DNA from 2 places in the Brevibacillus sp. NPDC058079 genome. Region 1 is predicted to be linked to the other one. Evidence: riboswitches for the same ligand, from Rfam matches in the RefSeq annotation. Region 1 holds a riboswitch; the other holds the start of a gene.
The links. A riboswitch is a leader RNA that binds a small molecule or an ion and turns the genes downstream of it on or off. The one in region 1 is predicted to bind thiamine pyrophosphate.

Region 1 (9,059 bases):
TCTGACTCATTATTTGTCAGCTGTACTCATGGGCGTAATCTATCGTTTCCATGCGCCTTTTGCCATTACTTCAGCCCCATTGGAGAAAAATTCACTGCCTCTTCCTTTACGCGCCTTGCAAGCGATGCATCGGGCACGTGTCCGCGATGGACGTCCGTTCGGAAGATTAATGGGGGAAGCGGTGCAATCCGCCCTGAATACATTGCTCATGATCGGTGGCTTCATCATTGTTTTTTCGGTATTAATTCAACTATTCTCCATGATTCATCTGACACAGATCATCAGTACGCTTCTCTCGATCATTCTCGGTCCCTTTGGTTTTCCACCAACTTTTTCCCAAGCAATCGTGGCTGGGTTGTTCGAAGTAACCCTCGGTGCACAAGCAGCGAGCATTGTGCCTGACAATGTTTCCTTGGTCTGGAAAGCGGCCATTGCCAGCGCTATATTGTCCTGGGGCGGCTTGAGTGTTCACGCGCAGGTCGCGAGTATCTTGAGTGAAACGGATATTCGTGTCGCCCCTTACTTGATTGCCAGAGCGCTGCACGCTTTTCTAGCTGCGATTTTGACCTTTGTCTTTTGGGGTCCTCTTGCCACAGTCAGCTCCTGGTTCGTGGAGAAAGCCGTCCCTGTATTTGTACAAGTGAAATCTGAGATTCCGGCGACGAGTTGGTGGGAGACCTTGCTCCTATCAGGGGGAATCGCCATCGGCGTCGGTGCGATTCTGTTGTGTACCAGCTTGACTCTTTCGCGCATGAACCGAAGCAAGACGTGATAAACTACTCGGCCATTTTTCGCTTCAGTGCCTCTTCTACGACCGGCGGCACCAAATCGGCGACACTCGCCTTGTATTTCGCAACTTCCTTTACAATACTTGAACTCAAGTACGAATATTGATTGTTCGTCATCATGAAAAACGTTTCGATATTTTCGTCGAGCTTTTTATTTATCGAGGCGACTTGCATCTCATATTCAAAATCAGAAACAGCACGAAGGCCACGAATGATCACCTGTGCACCCTTTTTGTTCATATAGTCAATCAACAAGCCGTCAAAAGAGTCCACTTCTACATTTTTCATGTCAGCCGTTGCCTGACGAAGCAAATCGACGCGCTCTTCTACGCTGAACAATGAGTTTTTCTTTGAATTGATCAAGACGGCAACAATGACCTTATCAAAAACGTTGGCACCCCGCGCAATAATGTCGAGATGCCCATAAGTAACAGGGTCGAAGCTTCCTGAACATACGGCGATTGCCATAGCGGGTTATCCTCCCTTGGTGCTCTTTTGCACCTTGATTTGAGCGTTAGGCTTGTGGCTCCAAAGCGTAATAATATACCGTGACGGCCGTATCCCCATACTTAGCCGCTCGATCCTTTACACAATGACCAATCGCATCTGGAAAGGATTCTGCGATATCATGCTCAGCCACGATCCACGCTCCGTCCGCCAACATTCCCAGCTCCTGCAACATCTCAATTTCTTCGACAATTTTTTGCTGGGCGTATGGCGGGTCCAAAAAGACGAGATCAAATTTTTGATTGCGCGTACTCAGTGTGCGAATGGCGCGGTCCGCATCCATCCGATATAGTTCTGCATAATCGTCCAGCCTGCACGTGCTGACGTTTTGTTTTACCACGGCAAAAGCTTTCTGATCTCGCTCCACGAAAACAGCTCGATCCGCTCCCCTACTTAATGCCTCGATCCCGAGACCACCTGTTCCTGCGTATAGGTCCAATGCCCAACCGCCATCGAAATACGGACCAATCATATTAAAAATCGATTCTTTAACTTTATCAGTTGTCGGTCTGGTTCCTTTGCCCGGAACTGCTGCCAACCGTCTTCCTCTGTGTTCTCCAGCGATGACTCGCATACTCACTTCACCTGTCTGCTTTCCTATGTATGTTGTAAGAGGTTGTTCAAAAAGACGACTTTTTGAACGCGTGTTGTTAGACTCAATTTTCTAAGACTGAGAATGATATCATACTATCACAACTGCATACACCCGTAAAATTAGCAACTGGAAAAATTTATGTGCAAGAAAGGTATACAACCCATTTCGATTGGAAAAGATGATGAATAGCGACGCAACGGTGTCGCTGACAACCGCGGAGAAGACTTACGTTTCCCCATAAGCTCTTCCTCCGGTTTCTCCTCTCCCATAATTGAAAGGCTGTTCACTTTGGCGCACGACGTGTCTGATAGGAGCATTTCGTGCCATCGCTCCCTTCATCGGGAGGAGTTGAACGGCTGCCCCTCGTCATTTGGCGATGGGGTATTTTTTTGTGTGCAGCGCATACTACATGTACCTGCAACACCCTCTACATGTAGATTGCCTGAAAGGAGTGAGTCGTTCATGGCAGAAAAACGACCGTCTGCACAAAAACTGAAGGCGTCCAAAGCCCAGTCCATTGCGGACCGTACTGGCAAAGATGTCGAGCTGGCGCGAGACATGCAATCACGTGCAGATCAATCGGACATCGTCAAACATGGGCAGTAGCTATACAAGAGGCCAGCCGCATCGAATCGGCTGGCTTTTTACTTTTCCACCTTCAATTCCCTCGGCACTTCTTCTATGCAGTTACAGATACTATACAAAAATAGCTGTGAAGGAGGTATCCGCATGCATACGGTGTGGAAGGGCTCGATCAGCTTCGGCCTCGTCAATATACCTGTTCGCATGTTTACCGCAACAGAAGAGCGCGATATTCGCTTTCGCCAACTTCATAAAGAGTGCAATACCCCGATCAAGTACACGAAAATGTGCCCGCACTGCCAACGCGAAGTTGATACGAGCGAAATCGTCCGTGGCTTCGAATATGAAAAAGGACACTTTGTCATGATCGACGATGATGATCTGGAAGCCATTACGCCAGAAACACGCAGAGCCATTGAAATTATCGACTTCGTAGACTTGTCGGAGATCGATCCGGTTTATTTTCATAAAAGCTATTTCCTATCCCCACAGGACACTGGGGAAAAAGCATACGCCCTGCTGCGCTCCGCCATGGAACAGACAGGCAAGATCGGCGTTGCACAGGTGACGATGCGCAATCGGCAAAGCCTGGCCGTTATCCGACTGTATGAGCATTGCATCATGCTGGAGACGATCTTCTATCCAGATGAGGTACGTCCCGTCAGTCAAGTGCCTGCCTTGCCGGAAGCCACTGTACCGTTGGCCGAAAATGAACTGAAGATGGCAACTGAGCTCATTAGCAATATGACGATCCCTTTTGATCCCGCAAAATATACTGATGAGTATCGATCCGACCTGCAAAAACTGATTGAGAAAAAGCTGGAGGGTCAGGAGATCGCTACCGCACCTACCGTGGCAAGAACCAATGTCATTGATCTCATGCAGGCCCTAAAAGAAAGCTTGGAGTCTACAGCCGGTCAAGCCGCAGTCCCCATCAAAATCGAGCCTGAACCGACTCCGTCAAAGCCTGCGCGAAAACGCACCACTGCTGCCTCCTCGTCCGAAAAAGAACAGGCATCGCAAAAGGAGACCGCAGCTAGTCCGAAAAAGACTACGTCTACAACCAAAACACTACGCAAAAAGAAGGCTACCCCTGTTTAATTGCACCTAAAAAAACCTGCCCACTATGGACAGGTTTTTTGCATGCACATCATGAAATCTAGTTTGGAACCATCTTCCTGCATGGTTCAATATGGATATGAACGGCGTTAATGCGGTGAATCTTGCGCATCTGTTCTTCAATTTTCTCTGTGATGGTGTGGCTCTCCACCACATTCAGACCTGGATCTACATGGATCACAACATCCACCAGCACGCTGCTGCCATGGTAGCGGGCTTTGATGTCACTGATATCCTTAACTCCCGAAATCGAGGAAATAGTAGCCCGCAGGTCCGCAAGCTCACTTTCGTCAAAGCCATCTGTCAAACGGTGAGTTGCTTCCCTGAAAATGTCCCAAGCAGTCTTCAAGATGATGAGACCAACAACAAAAGCAGCTAAAGGATCAAGCCAGTGCAATTGAAATTGTGCGCCAGCTACCCCGATAAACGTCCCAATACTGACGAATGCGTCTGAACGGTTGTCAGCGGCCGCTGCATTTAGTGCTTGGCTGTTTGTTTTAATGGCGAGCTTTTTATTATAGCGATAGACGAAAAGCATAATGACTGCAGTCGCAAGTGCTGTCCACCCTGCCAACAGGTCAGGAGCCGCATGCTTTGGGTCCAATAAGGATGGTACGGCATTCGTAACGACTTGAACTCCGACAAATAGCATAATAAATGATGCGACAAGTGCTGAAATCGTCTCCGCCCGAAAATGACCATACGGGTGATCTTTATCAGGTGGTTTCCTTGCAATACGAAGCCCGATCAAAACAGCAATTGATGCGACGACATCCGTTGAGTTGTTAAGACCGTCGGCCATTAAAGCTTCCGACGCGGTGACATACGCAACTCCTATTTTTAATACAGAGCAGAATATGTAGGCGAAAATACTTACCCACGCTCCACGTTCTCCTTGTTTTAGATCCGAATAGACATCCATACCTCATCACCTCAAAAATACTTCTCCAATCTGCTTCAACAACGAGAAAAATCAAAGCGCTGGAAGCAGTTGCTTTTTTTTCGAACTTCATCGTAACAGATAGGATTCATGTGGGTCTACAGAAACAGTTTTAGTCCGATTCATGAGAATAGGGGGAAGGAAAATGTGTTGCACACCCGCAATTTTTTCACTGGAAAATTTTCCTTGAAATTAAATGGACTTCCCGTTATCCTATTCTTGCAATCCAAAATAAAAAAAGCACGGGAGCTTGGAAATCACCAGGCTGAGAGGATGGTACTGTGCCATCGACCGTTGAACCTGAACTGGGTAATGCCAGCGGAGGAATGTCATATACGACACGAAAAGATACGTGTATCTTTAGGATACCCGTTTCTTCTCTACTCTCGCGTTGGCGTCGCATGTTGTTTATGCGGCGCTTTTTCGTGGGATGTTTCTTTCGCCTCCCTAAACGGTTCTCGCTTTCGTGCAACCAAAACAAGGAGGTTTTTCTTATGTCATTGGTGTCATCTTTTCCAGGCAGTCGCAAAGTATACGAAACAGGTAGTCGCGCGGACATCCGTGTCCCGATGCGCGAGATTTCCCTTCATCCTACCGAAGGATTGTCTGGCTCCACACCCAATCCCCCTCTTCGCGTGTACGATACGAGTGGCGAGTATACCGCAACGGGTTACGTTCCTGACATTGAAGCAGGACTGCCCTCCATCCGCCACAAGTGGATCGATGAGCGAAATGATGCGGAAACGTATGTCGGTCGCGAACCACAACTAGTTGACGACGGCATCCGAAACGAAGAAAAGGCAGCCACCCTCCCTACTTTCCCTCGAGAGGGCTACGAACCAAAACGGGCAAAGCCAGGGAAAAATGTTACCCAGCTTCATTATGCCCGAAAAAATATCATCACACCTGAAATGGAATACGTTTCCATTCGCGAGGGTGTCTCCCCTGAATTTGTGAGGGCAGAAATCGCCGCTGGACGTGCGATCCTCCCTTCTAACGTCAATCATCCTGAAAGCGAGCCGATGATCATTGGCCGCAACTTTCATGTCAAAATCAATGCCAACATCGGAACGTCAGCTGTCAGCTCTTCGATGGAAGAAGAAGTTGAAAAAATGATTTGGTCGGTCCGTTGGGGTGCCGACACCATTATGGACCTCTCCACGGGAAAACATATCCACACCACACGGGAGTGGATTATCCGCAACAGTCCCGTTCCAGTCGGTACCGTCCCGATTTATCAAGCACTTGAAAAAGTAAATGGGAAAGCCGAGGATTTGACATGGGAGGTTTACCGAGACACCTTGATTGAGCAAGCAGAACAAGGCGTTGATTACTTCACGATTCATGCTGGTGTTCTATTGCGCTACATTCCTATGACAGCTAACCGTGTTACCGGTATCGTCTCTCGCGGTGGATCGATTTTGGCCGCATGGTGCCTGGCCCATCATGAGGAAAACTTCTTGTATACGCATTTCGCTGAAATTTGCGAAATTCTGAAGGCCTATGACATTTGTGTATCTCTCGGAGATGGACTACGTCCTGGCTCTATCGCGGATGCGAATGACGAGGCGCAGTTCGCAGAGCTTGAAACATTGGGAGAACTCACAAAAATTGCGTGGGAACACGACGTACAAGTCATGATTGAAGGCCCTGGTCACGTCCCGATGCATCTCATTCGCGAAAATATGGATAAACAGTTATCTATTTGCCATGAGGCTCCTTTTTACACACTTGGGCCACTCACGACAGACATCGCTCCCGGCTATGATCACATTACTTCAGCGATTGGCGCCGCCATGATTGGATGGTTCGGAACAGCGATGCTCTGCTACGTAACGCCCAAGGAGCACCTCGGCCTACCCAACAAAGAAGATGTCCGCAACGGTTTAAACGCATACAAAATCGCAGCGCATGCCGCTGATCTCGCAAAAGGACATCCGCGGGCAAAACAACGAGACGACGCCTTATCCAAAGCTCGTTTTGATTTTCGCTGGAACGATCAATTCAATTTGTCTTTGGACCCAGAGCGCGCCCGTGAATATCACGACGAAACATTGCCAGCAGAAGCCGCCAAATCCGCTCATTTTTGTTCCATGTGCGGACCTAAATTTTGCAGCATGAAAATATCGCACGACATTCGTCACATCGCCAATGAACAAGGGGCTGCCCAAGATCCCACCATTCTTGCAGGGATGCAGGATAAATCCCGTGAGTTCCGCGAACAAGGAAGCCGTTTGTACCAGTCGTAATGAAGGGGGATGCCTATGGAGGAAGCCAGTCGTTTACGAGAAGAGATCATTCGATTAGAGGCTGAGCTAGAGCAATCTAAACAACAATTGCGGCTGATTCAACAGGACTGCAGCCACGTCTATATCGAAACTCCACTTACGCGAACATGCTCCAAGTGCCTGCAAACCGAAAGCCTCTACTATTAATAGAAAAAGGTCGAAATCCCGTTTGAGGATCTCGACCTTTTTTCTTGCTTATTTCGTCATTCCGACTTGCAACGGAAGTCCTTCTTTATAATAGAGAGAAGGCGATAGCAGAATGAAGAAAATATGGACATGTAGAAAGCCTTGCTTCTTCAAAATGCCGTGTATGGCACTAGCAATCGCGTCATGTTGCTTTTGTTCACGCGGAAACATCATGATCTCTACAGACAAAGGACTGTTCGTCAATTGATCTACCTGAAGCAGCTCCAATTTCACCTTTTCCTGAGCGACCTCAGCAATTTTGGAAAACTCTTCTATAAGAATCTGAGAAATGGGCTCTATGTCTTGCTTCGCAAAGCCTTTAAACCGAAGAAACGGCAAGTCAATTCCTTCTTTCGTAAATAAGTTCGCACAGTCATTATAAACAAGTCTCTAATTATATATCAATGAAAAAAGGATTAAAGAAAGTGAACAACAAACATTCCCAACCCGAGCGAGACACAAAGAGGGCCATATCAGAGAGTAGCTTCCTTCCCATGAGGTGTGGTGGACGTACCACGGAAGGAGGAAGCAACTCAACCAGATACAGCCCAATGCGCTAACCGATCAGTTCTTTTAGATACAAGTAGTATAGCTCGAATTCAATACTTAATCAATAAAAAAGTTTCGTAAAATTCCTGCAAATACCCATGCGACTTTATTATTTTAAGTTGTTTTTAGAAATTTCAAACAGAGGACATCCCTCGATTCATGAGGGATGTTGTTCACTCCAGCACACATTGATCAGTAGGTATATCAACAATTGCTTGTATACTTGGTTGTCGTAACGTATAACCCTCTGTCCATTCTGCGAAGTTCACTTTCACCGTAACATTTGGTTGTAGCCAAATCGCTCCTCTATTCCTTTCGGGTTTGTTAAAGAAGGGCATATCCTTTTGTATGAGTGGCACGATCCTCTCTGTTAGTGCCATCCAATCGTTCCGTGTTAATCTCCCTGCCCCTGCATGTCCAATATAAAGTAACCTACCTTCTGAATCGTATAGCCCCAACAGTACTGCGTTTACGATGTTGTCTCGTATCGTTACTCCTCCTACAACCGCTACGATATCCCGATAGTATTTTTTCTTTTGCCATTGTTTTTCTTTACGCCCAATAACATATTTGCTGTTTAGATCTTTCATGATAATGCCTTCCATGCCTTGTTGCTGAATGACAGTAAACAACGCTTTTCCATTATCGTGGTTGGAAACTAATTGGATATGGTCATTCGTCACGATTATTTCTTGTAGGATATGAATCCTTTCTTTCAATGAACGCAGATTGATCCACTGCTCGTCGAAAAAGATGACATCAAAAATCATATATGTAATAGGAACTTCTTTTCGCACATGGCTAACTTTCTCCAAACGTCTTATTCCATCCCGTCGCATCACTTCATGAAACGATGGTTTTCCGTCCGGTCCTAATGCAATAATTTCTCCATCTAATATGACAGATCGAGCTTTGCAGTACGAATGAATGTCTGCTACTTCAGGAAAATGAAAAGTCCGTTCATTTAACCGACGATTAAACAATCTCGTTTGATGACCATCAAAGTAGGTCAGTATCCGGACACCATCCCACTTCACTTGGGCAATCCAGTCTGATCCTTGAGGAATTACGTCACATAATATTGGCTCCATCGGAATGATTGGATGCATGGTTCACCTCTGGTCAATAAAATACCCTCAATCGTTCGAAGGTTCTTCCTACTATTATGCTAGATCAGGGGATATATCATACCAAGTGGACTTAGGCGGGAATCATTCTTCTACCAATTCATTCCAACCCAACAAGTCATTCACGATGGAGTCCAGTTCATTACGTAATGGATTACTCGACCACATATAAATGATCCGTGACAGATTCAATCATTGGTCCCATGTCTTTGAGCATGTCACGATAACTTCCGCTATTTTTCATCGTCTCCAACGCCTCCTTCTCTCTCCAGATACTTACGACACCAAAAAAGGGATTGTCCGTTTCTAAGCTAGGCTCCATGAAATATACATCTACACATCCTGCGGCTTTATTGAGAGGAACAAGTACATTTCGCC
Region 2 (9,059 bases), on a different contig from region 1:
GGCGATGGTGATCCCGATTGTAGGAAGCTACTATTGGGTCAAACAAGGGGATACGTTGTATACCATCGGTCAACGAAATCAGATCAGCGCAGCAGAGCTTGCTCGCGTCAATGGGATTTCTCCCTATAAACCGCTACAAGTCGGGCAAAAGCTATATATCCCGCCTCGCCCTAGACGAGCGGCTGATTTCAATGCGTATGTGGAACCGCGCCGCACTGTCCCACCAGCGATGGAAGCGGATGTTCGAACGGCTGCCCCTCATCTTACGTATTTGGCACCGTTCAGCTTTCGCATCAAACGGGATGGAACCCTCGAACGACCAACCCTGAACCATTTTCCGGCGATCGCAAAAGAAAACCAAGTTCTACTTTTGATGGTCGTGACGAATTTGGAAAAAGGTCAGTTCAGTACGGAATTGGGCGCACTCATCCTGAATGACCAAGAGTTCCAGAACAAGTTGTTGGATAATATTCTCGCGACCGCCCGTGAGCTGGGTATGGGGGATATCCATTTTGATCTGGAAGCATTGCCCACAACAGGGGCAGAAGCGTATGCGAACTTTTTGCGAAAAGCAAGGGACCGTATACATGCAGCAGGGTTGATGATGTCTGTTGCGCTCGCACCGAAGACGAGTGCCGAGCAAGCAGGCAAATGGTATTCCGCCCATGATTACAAGGCGATAGGAGCCCTTGCCGATTTTGTCGTGATCATGACGTATGAATGGGGCTATAGTGGTGGACCTCCCATGGCGGTTTCTCCGATCGGACCGGTGCGGCGTGTCTTGCAGTACGCCATTACCGAAATACCAGCCGAGAAAATTTTGATGGGCCAAAATCTGTACGGATACGACTGGACCTTACCGTACGAGCGAGGAACGACAGCGAAAGCTCTGAGTCCACAAGCGGCAATTGCTTTGGCTGCACAGCATAATGCAGTGATCCGGTATGACTATCGCGCGCAGGCTCCGTTTTTTACGTACACCGATGATCAAGGCAAGCAACATCAGGTGTGGTTTGAGGATGCGCGGTCTATCCAAGCCAAGTTCAATCTGGTTAAACAGCTTGGTTTGAGAGGCGTCAGCTACTGGAAACTCGGTTTGCCATTTCCGCAAAATTGGCTGTTGATCGAGGAGAACTTTCGCGTCCGTAAGCGTGCATAGTCATCTGGCGTACACTCCATCGCGGGTTGTACGCCTTTTTTTCGAATGAAAAATCATGGTATGATGAAGATGAAGAAGACAGTAAGGAAAAGGGGAGAAATCATGGGAGAATGCAAATTGGATCACAGCCATGAGGATGTACTCAAAAAACTGACAGAACAAGCTCCACATCTGTCGGAGTTGCGTGTGAGTCAATTCAAAAATCAGTTGAATGGCGAACTCAGCCAAGAGCGTCTAAACGAGCTGTTTCACTTATTGAAAAAGTATGACCTGGTAAGCCCTGAGGAGCGCCAAGAGCGCGAAAAACAAATGGATCACTTGTTTGGCTAAGCTTTATACATACATTTTTCGTGTTGCCCCCAAGTGGGAGAATCAGGCTGGAACCATGGTTCCATGCAGCGAGGAGTAACAATGGAAGACAGACTCTATTATCAGGATGCTTATACGAGAACGTTTTCGGCCCAGGTGACGAGGACTGGTGCCGAGCAAGATGGAACACCTTACGTGGTACTGAACCAAACGGCCTTTTACCCTACTGGAGGCGGACAGCCTTCCGATCTGGGCGTATTGGAAGAAATTCGTGTGGTAGACGTGGAAGAGGTAGATGGCGAAATTCGTCACCGACTGGAAGCTCCCTTGTCCGAAAGCATAGCGGAAGTAACGGGTCACATCGATTGGGATCGCCGCTTCGACCACATGCAGCAGCATGCTGGCCAACACATTTTATCTGCGTCCTTCCTGGAAGTCGTGCAAGCGGAAACCGTTGCCTTTCACTTGGGCAAAGAGCGTGTCACCATTGATGTACGACTGGATGAGTTGACAGCAGATGTATGGGAGAAGGTAGAAAAGCGAGCGAATCAGATTGTTCTGGAAAACCACCCCATCATTGCGCGGTTCGTTGATGACGAGGAGTTGGCAACGCTGCCCTTGAAAAAACAGCCGACCGTTACTGAAAATATTCGCGTCGTGATGATACCTGATTTTGATTACAACCCATGCGGAGGAACTCATCCAGCGCGTACGGGCGAAGTCGGGATGATCAAGATCTTGGGCTGGGAGCGACATCGCGGAAACATTCGTCTGGAATTCATCTGTGGCTGGCGAGCTTTGCGGGACTATAACCAAAAGCAAGCTGTCGTTCGAGATACGGCGAAACTGCTCGCTACCAATGAAGGGGAACTGATCGCACAGACGGAACGCCTCCTTGTTGAACGCGACGCCTTGAAGGCAAAATTGGCAGAAGTGGATAAGCAGCTCGTAGAAGTGGAAGTCAATCAACAACTATCTGCTGCTAGCCAACTCGGTCATTCTCGCCTCATTATGCGTACCTTCACAGACAAAACCATTCAACAGCTTCAACAGTTCGCACAGCTGGCTACTGCTCTGGCGCCAGATGCGATTTGCCTATTGGCTGCTACTACCGAGGACAAAATGCAAGTCGTGTTTGCTCGTGGGCAAGAAGTCAACGTAGCCATCAATCAAGTGTTGAAAGAAACTTTGCCGGTCATAAACGGAAAAGGTGGGGGAAATCCTGCCATGGCACAGGGTGGCGGTCAGTCAGTAGTGGATGCGGAAGAAGTATTGCTGCATGCTCGCAAACTGCTGGAAGCCTTACTAATGTAGATGAACTCGATTTAATAAAAGGAGGAATCCGCGATGAACTGGAATCCGGGAGATATCGTTCGCGTTACGCAGCGAACGGGTGAATATATTACAGAAGTATTGGAAATCCACGATTCGAAGCTGCTGGTAAAAGTGTTGGCAGTTACCAAATACCCCACTCAAGGCGATTTGCATTCTTCCTACGAAGTAGAGGTGCCGCTGTTTCACCAGCGTCCAGCACTCTCTTACATGGAAAAATTCATGACGCCTGTCCAAGGTGTCATTCGCTATAATGGCGCGATTCCAGACTACAAGGAATCTGTGCGCCAGGCGATGGAGAGAGAAATGGAAAAGCTTGCGAAAATGGCAGCTTGGGCAGAGCGTTGTCTCGTTGAGCTGGAAAAGATGCACAAGGAAGCCTTTACAAACACGAAATAGAGTGGTACTGTAGTACTCGAATGTACGACAATTGCATAGCTTTACTACCAAACGGGAGCCAAGCAACGTTGGCTGAGATTGTAACGAGTGTGTTACTGACCGTTGAACCTGACCTGGGTCATGCCAGCGGAGGAAGAGGTATTTGGAATCAGTATCACGTGTCGCATCCGAGCGGAACTATGCTTGTTTGCGTGCATGCATGATAAGACCACACTCAACCATCCGAGGCGGATGGTTTTTTTATGCCATTCGTCCCGTGAGATGGGATGGGTATACGGCTTCTTCTGTTTGTCTGAATCGACTCAGGCAGGTGGGAGAAGCCGTTTTTTTTCCAGAAGAAGGAGGTAATCAATGATTGTTCAGCTGAATGGGAAAAAAGTAGAGTTGGCGGAAGAGATCACGACAGTGCGGGCCTTGCTCGCTTCTTATTCCCTGCAAGAGAAGATTGTCGTCGTAGAGCGAAATGGTGAAATTATTGACCGCTCAGCGTACGAACAAACACCGATTGCAGACGGAGATCGCATAGAAATCGTTCATTTTGTCGGAGGAGGATGATCATGATGATGGATACATTGAAAATTGGACCTTACGAGTTTCGCTCCCGTTTGCTTCTCGGGACAGGTAAATTCGCTGACTTGGATACACAAGGGAAAGCAGTAGAGGTGTCGGAAGCAGAAATTTTGACATTTGCGATTCGTCGCTTGAATTTGGAAAATCCGCAAGAACCGAACTTTTTGGAACAACTCGATTTGAAAAAATTCACCCTGTTACCAAATACAGCAGGTGCCTATACAGCAGAAGAAGCAGTGCGCATTGCCCGTTTAGCTAAAGCATCTGGCCTGTGTGACATGATCAAGGTCGAAGTCATTGGAGACCCGAAAACACTTCTCCCTGACCCGATTGGCACGCTCGAGGCTTCGAAAATCTTGGTAGAAGAAGGCTTTATCGTACTGACCTACACCAATGACGACCCGATCCTTGCTAGACATTTGCAAGAGGTTGGCGTGCATGCGGTTATGCCAGGTGCGTCACCAATTGGTTCCGGACAAGGGATTGTCAACGAAAACAACCTCCGCTTTATTATCGAGGATGCCAAAGTACCGATAATCGTGGATGCAGGAATTGGCTCGCCAGCGGACTGCGCGAAAGCGATGGAGCTGGGTGCTGACGGTGTCTTGTTGAATACAGCAGTCGCACTCGCTGACAATCCTGTCCTGATGGCAGAAGCGATGAAGCTCGGAGTAGAAGCAGGTCGCAAAGGCTTCCTGGCAGGCCGTATCGCGAAAAAACGTTACGCGTCAGCAAGCAGCCCGACTGAAGGGATGATTGAGTAGCGTGGATCGACTGACAGAAGCGGTAGAATCGATTGCCAGCCGCAAAGAAGAGCTATTCACTTTATTGGCAGAGCTCGTTTCTCATCCGACTGTGAGTCCTCCCGCGCGAAACAGCGATGCCGCACAAGGAGTAATTGCCAACAGACTGCAAGCGATGGGATTCGAGGTCGATCGCTGGACGGTATATCCAGGAGACGACAATATCGTCGGTCGGTTATCAGGGAGTGCCTCTTCACAGGCAAACAGCTTGATTGTCAACGGGCATATCGATGTGGCTGAAGTCGGAGATGACACGGGGTGGATCTATCCACCTTTTGCTCTGACACATGGCAAGGATGGGCGCTTGTACGGCCGTGGTGTTGCTGATATGAAAGGTGGACTCGCAGCGAGCTTGTTTGCGATCCAAATACTGCGCGAACACGGAATCGAGCTCCAAGGTGATCTGCTCTTTCAATCCGTCATCGGAGAAGAAGCAGGTGAAGCGGGGACATTGGTCGCTATTGAGCGTGGCTATCAGGCTGACTACGCCGTTGTAGTGGATACGAGCAATCTCCAAATGCAAGGGCAGGGTGGGGTCATTACAGGCTGGATCACGATTGAGAGTCCGACGACGCTGCATGATGGAATGCGCGCACAGACGATTCATGCAGGCGGACGCGTTCGGGGAGCTTCTGCCATTGAAAAAATGACGAAGGTGATCACCGCACTACAGGAGCTGGAGCGGGACTGGGCTGTCATGAAGTCCTACCCAGGCTTCCCGGCAGGCAGTAATACGATCAATCCCGCAGTCATCGAGGGAGGTCGTCACGCTGCGTTCATCGCAGACCGTTGCGCTCTATGGATTACCGTTCATTTTTATCCGAACGAATCCCACGAAGAGATTATTCGAGAGATCGAGGATCACGTCGGGCGTGCAGCTGCAGCTGATCTTTGGCTGAGAGACAATCCTCCAACATTCCGGTGGGGTGGACGCTCGATGATTGAGGAGCGCGGTGAAATCTTCCCTTCACTGGAGTTGGATACGAAACATCCGGGGTTGGCAACGCTGCAATCCGCATATGAAAGTCACATGCATCAAGCGCCTATCGTTAATATGTCGCCTACGGTGACCGATGCAGGCTGGTTTGCGCATGGAGGCATTCCGGCTGTACTATTTGGACCAGGTGAGTTAACGCATGCACATGCCGTAGATGAATCGATTGATCCTGACCAGCTTGTACATTTTGCCCAGATCATGGCCCGATTTATTGCCACCTGGTGCAATACCCCAAAGGAAGCGAAGGAGTGAGTATCGCATGACAACCTTTACAGAGCGTTTAAGAAAAAGTGTAGCCCCAATCTGGGAGCGTGTTCATCAACATCCTTTCGTCACCGGACTCGGCGATGGCAGCCTGCCCGTTGGTGCATTCAAATATTACATGAAACAAGACTACATCTATCTGATTGATTACGCGAAAATGTTCGCGATTGCGAGCGTGAAGGCGTACGATCTGGAAACAAGCTCTCGCTTCGCTGCTTTGCAAGAATCGACGCTGAACACCGAGATGGAGCTGCATCGTCAGTATGCCGAGCGCTTTGGTATCTCTCGCGCGGAGCTGGAAGCGACAGAGCCTTCGTTTGTGATGCTCGGGTACACCAGCTACATGCTGCGTGTCGCTCATCAAGGGTCGTTGGCAGAATTGGTGAGTGCTCTACTCCCATGCACATGGAGCTATTGGGAGATCGGCAAGCGTTTGGCTCAAGTAGAAGGGGCGCTGGATCACGAACTGTACGGTGAATGGGTACGAATGTACAGCTCCGATGAGTTTGGGCAGCTGGCGATCTGGCTGATTGATATCATGAACCAATTGGCGGAAGGAAAGAGCGAGCAAGAGCTGGCCAAACTGGAAGAGTATTTTGTCAATACCTCCAAAATGGAGTACATGTTCTGGGACATGTCCTACAGAGAGGAAATGTGGCCGTGGGAGAACAACTAGCTTTCGCCGACGTCAGCTTTTCGTATGGCGACAAGCAGATTCTAGATCATTTTGATCTGCGTGTGGAAAAAGGGGAGTTCGTTAGCTTGATCGGTCCGAGCGGGATTGGGAAAAGCACCTTGTTTCAACTCATCGCAGGTCTTCTTGAGCCGGGACAAGGCGAAATCAGGCTCGGAAGTGTACCAGTAGCAAATCGTTTGGGGCAGGTCGGCTATATGCCCCAACGCGATCTGCTCATGCCATGGCGTACGATTGTCGAAAATGCAGCTTTGCCGCTAGAAATCAAAGGTATGACGAAAAAAGAAGCGCATGAGCGTGTCAGACAGCAATTGCCTAGGTACGGGCTTCAGGATTGGGCTGACAGCTATCCAGCCCAGCTTTCTGGTGGAATGCGTCAGCGAGTTTCCTTTTTGCGCGCGTTGTTTTCTGGTGCAGAGATGATGCTATTGGATGAGCCGTTTAGTGCATTGGATGGAATTACGAGAATGGACATGCAAGAGTGGCTGATGGAAAAGTGGCAGGAAACAGGCAGTACGATGCTGATGATTACACATGACATCGACGAAGCCATTTTACTTGCAGATCGTATTATCGTGCTTTCAGGTAGTCCGATCACCAAGCCGATCGAATTAACCGTTCCGGTGAGCAGACCGCGAACGGCGAGCAGCCGCAACCAAGCTGGATTTTTGGCATTGCGTGAACAAATTTGGGAACTGCTTCGACAGGAGCGCCAAGCAGCAATGAAGCCGTTGAGGAGAGAAGCATGATGGGGAGAGGCATTTGGTTTGGCATCTCCATCGCCATTTTTCTCCTGGCGTGGGAAGCTGGTTGTCGCTTCCTCGGAGTGCCGCCATTCATTTTACCGCCGCCTAGCGCTGTGGTCGTATCGTTGTGGGATTTACGTACCTCTTTAGTAGGCATACATCTTTGGGCGACGTTAAAGGAAGTGTTACTGGGGCTATCGATCTCGATTTTGTTTGGAATCTCCCTTGCATTTGCGATGATTCGCAGTCGGATTGTGGAGCGCTTGGTCTATCCGTATATCGTCATCTCCCAAACGATCCCCCTTATAGCATTATCACCCGTATTTATTTTGTGGTTCGGGTATGATTTATCTGGAAAAATTGCTGTTACGATTCTGTTTACTTTCTTTCCGATCGTCGTCAACACGTATGATGGACTTCGCTCAACGGACAAGGAAATGCTCCAGCTGTTAAAAACAATGGGGGCAACGGACGGACAAATTTTCACCAAGCTGCAACTCCCGTCGAGCTTACCCCATTTCTTCAGTGGTCTCAAAGTGGCAGCTACTTACAGCGTGGCTGGGGCGACGATTGGGGAATGGTTGGGAGCGAGCGAGGGTCTCGGGTACTTTGGCAGACGGGCATCTGGCAATTTTCAGGCTCCTGCGTTGTTTGCCTCGGTCCTGTTGCTCTCGATTCTCGGCATGCTGCTGTTTTGGCTGGTTGGACGAGTCGAACGTCATTTTTCCCCGCATATGAAAACTAAAGGAGAACAACAATGAAACCTTTCAACAAATGGACGAAAACATTCATGGCACTTACATTGGCAACAGGTCTTGCTGCTTGCGGCAATCAGGCGAGCACCGATACTGGTCAGACGCAAGCCCCTGCTGATAAAGGAGCGGAGCCGACAGAGCTTACGATTGCGCTCGATTGGTATCCGAATGCTGTACATTCCTTCTTGTATGTCGCAGAGGAGCAAGGCTATTTCAAAGACGAGAACCTCAAGGTGACCATGCAAATGCCTTCAGACAGCAATGATCCGTTGAAGATGGCGGCTGCGGGTAAAGTAGATTTGGCAATCAGCTATCAACCACAGCTCATCCAAGCTCGTGCAGAAGGAGTTCCTGTCGTATCCGTAGGTGCACTTGTTCGTCATCCGTTAAACGTGATCATGACGCGCCAAGACAGTGGAATCGATACTCCGCAAAAGTTGGCTGGAAAAAATATCGGTTATCCATCACTTCCACTTGATGAATCTATCGTACGTCAAGTTGTGAAGCATGGTGGTGGCGATGATTCCGGACTGACCTTCACGGATATCGGCTTTGACATCGTCCCAGCGTTGACAGCAAAAAAAGTCGATGCAGTAGTAGGTGGCTATATCAACCATGAGCAACCAATATTGGAGAAGCACGGCGTTCCAGTCAATGTGTTCAAGCCTTTTGAGTTTGGTGTTCCAGACTACTATGAGCTCGTATTGGCGACAAGTGACGAGACTTTGGGCAAAAAGCAGAAAGCTGTGGAAGGTTTCCTGCGTGCGATTGGCAAGGGACAGGACTATGTGAAAAATAATAAGGAAAAGGCACTCGATTTGTTGTTTACCAAACAGGCTACGGATTTCCCGCTGGAAAAAGACATTGAGACCAAGAGCTTGGATATCCTCATTCCGTTGATGGATGCGGGAGAAAAGCCTTTTGGATACCAGACGGCCGAATCTTGGCAAACACTGATTAATTGGATGAAAAAAGAGAAGCTGATAACAACTGACGTCAAAGCAGAAGAGATTATGCGTGATCTCGTGAAG

Region 2: it holds a riboswitch for thiamine pyrophosphate, as region 1 does, so the genes downstream of both, thiS (sulfur carrier protein ThiS) here and thiC (phosphomethylpyrimidine synthase ThiC) in region 1, are expected to answer to the same signal.

What each region holds. Positions count from the first base shown of each region.
Region 1 covers NZ_JBHVSO010000002.1:198,404-207,462, forward strand. The annotation lists gene ylbJ (sporulation integral membrane protein YlbJ) at 1-772, shown strand, start outside; gene coaD (pantetheine-phosphate adenylyltransferase) at 777-1,256, opposite strand; gene rsmD (16S rRNA (guanine(966)-N(2))-methyltransferase RsmD) at 1,303-1,869, opposite strand; gene ACFVS2_RS07565 (hypothetical protein) at 2,353-2,496, shown strand; gene ku (non-homologous end joining protein Ku) at 2,620-3,573, shown strand; gene ACFVS2_RS07575 (cation diffusion facilitator family transporter) at 3,632-4,513, opposite strand; TPP riboswitch at 4,764-4,876, shown strand; gene thiC (phosphomethylpyrimidine synthase ThiC) at 5,026-6,780, shown strand; gene ACFVS2_RS07585 (hypothetical protein) at 6,796-6,966, shown strand; gene ACFVS2_RS07590 (DUF1904 family protein) at 7,015-7,344, opposite strand; gene ACFVS2_RS07595 (ATP-dependent DNA ligase) at 7,728-8,663, opposite strand; gene ACFVS2_RS07600 (putative quinol monooxygenase) at 8,836-9,059, opposite strand, start outside.
Region 2 covers NZ_JBHVSO010000001.1:1,140,923-1,149,981, reverse strand. The annotation lists gene ACFVS2_RS05200 (glycoside hydrolase family 18 protein) at 1-1,159, shown strand, start outside; gene ACFVS2_RS05195 (hypothetical protein) at 1,262-1,489, shown strand; gene ACFVS2_RS05190 (alanyl-tRNA editing protein) at 1,571-2,782, shown strand; gene kapB (kinase-associated lipoprotein KapB) at 2,816-3,199, shown strand; TPP riboswitch at 3,241-3,351, shown strand; gene thiS (sulfur carrier protein ThiS) at 3,551-3,754, shown strand; gene ACFVS2_RS05175 (thiazole synthase) at 3,760-4,533, shown strand; gene ACFVS2_RS05170 (acetylornithine deacetylase) at 4,526-5,821, shown strand; gene tenA (thiaminase II) at 5,829-6,509, shown strand; gene ACFVS2_RS05160 (ABC transporter ATP-binding protein) at 6,494-7,276, shown strand; gene ACFVS2_RS05155 (ABC transporter permease) at 7,276-8,034, shown strand; gene ACFVS2_RS05150 (ABC transporter substrate-binding protein) at 8,031-9,059, shown strand, end outside.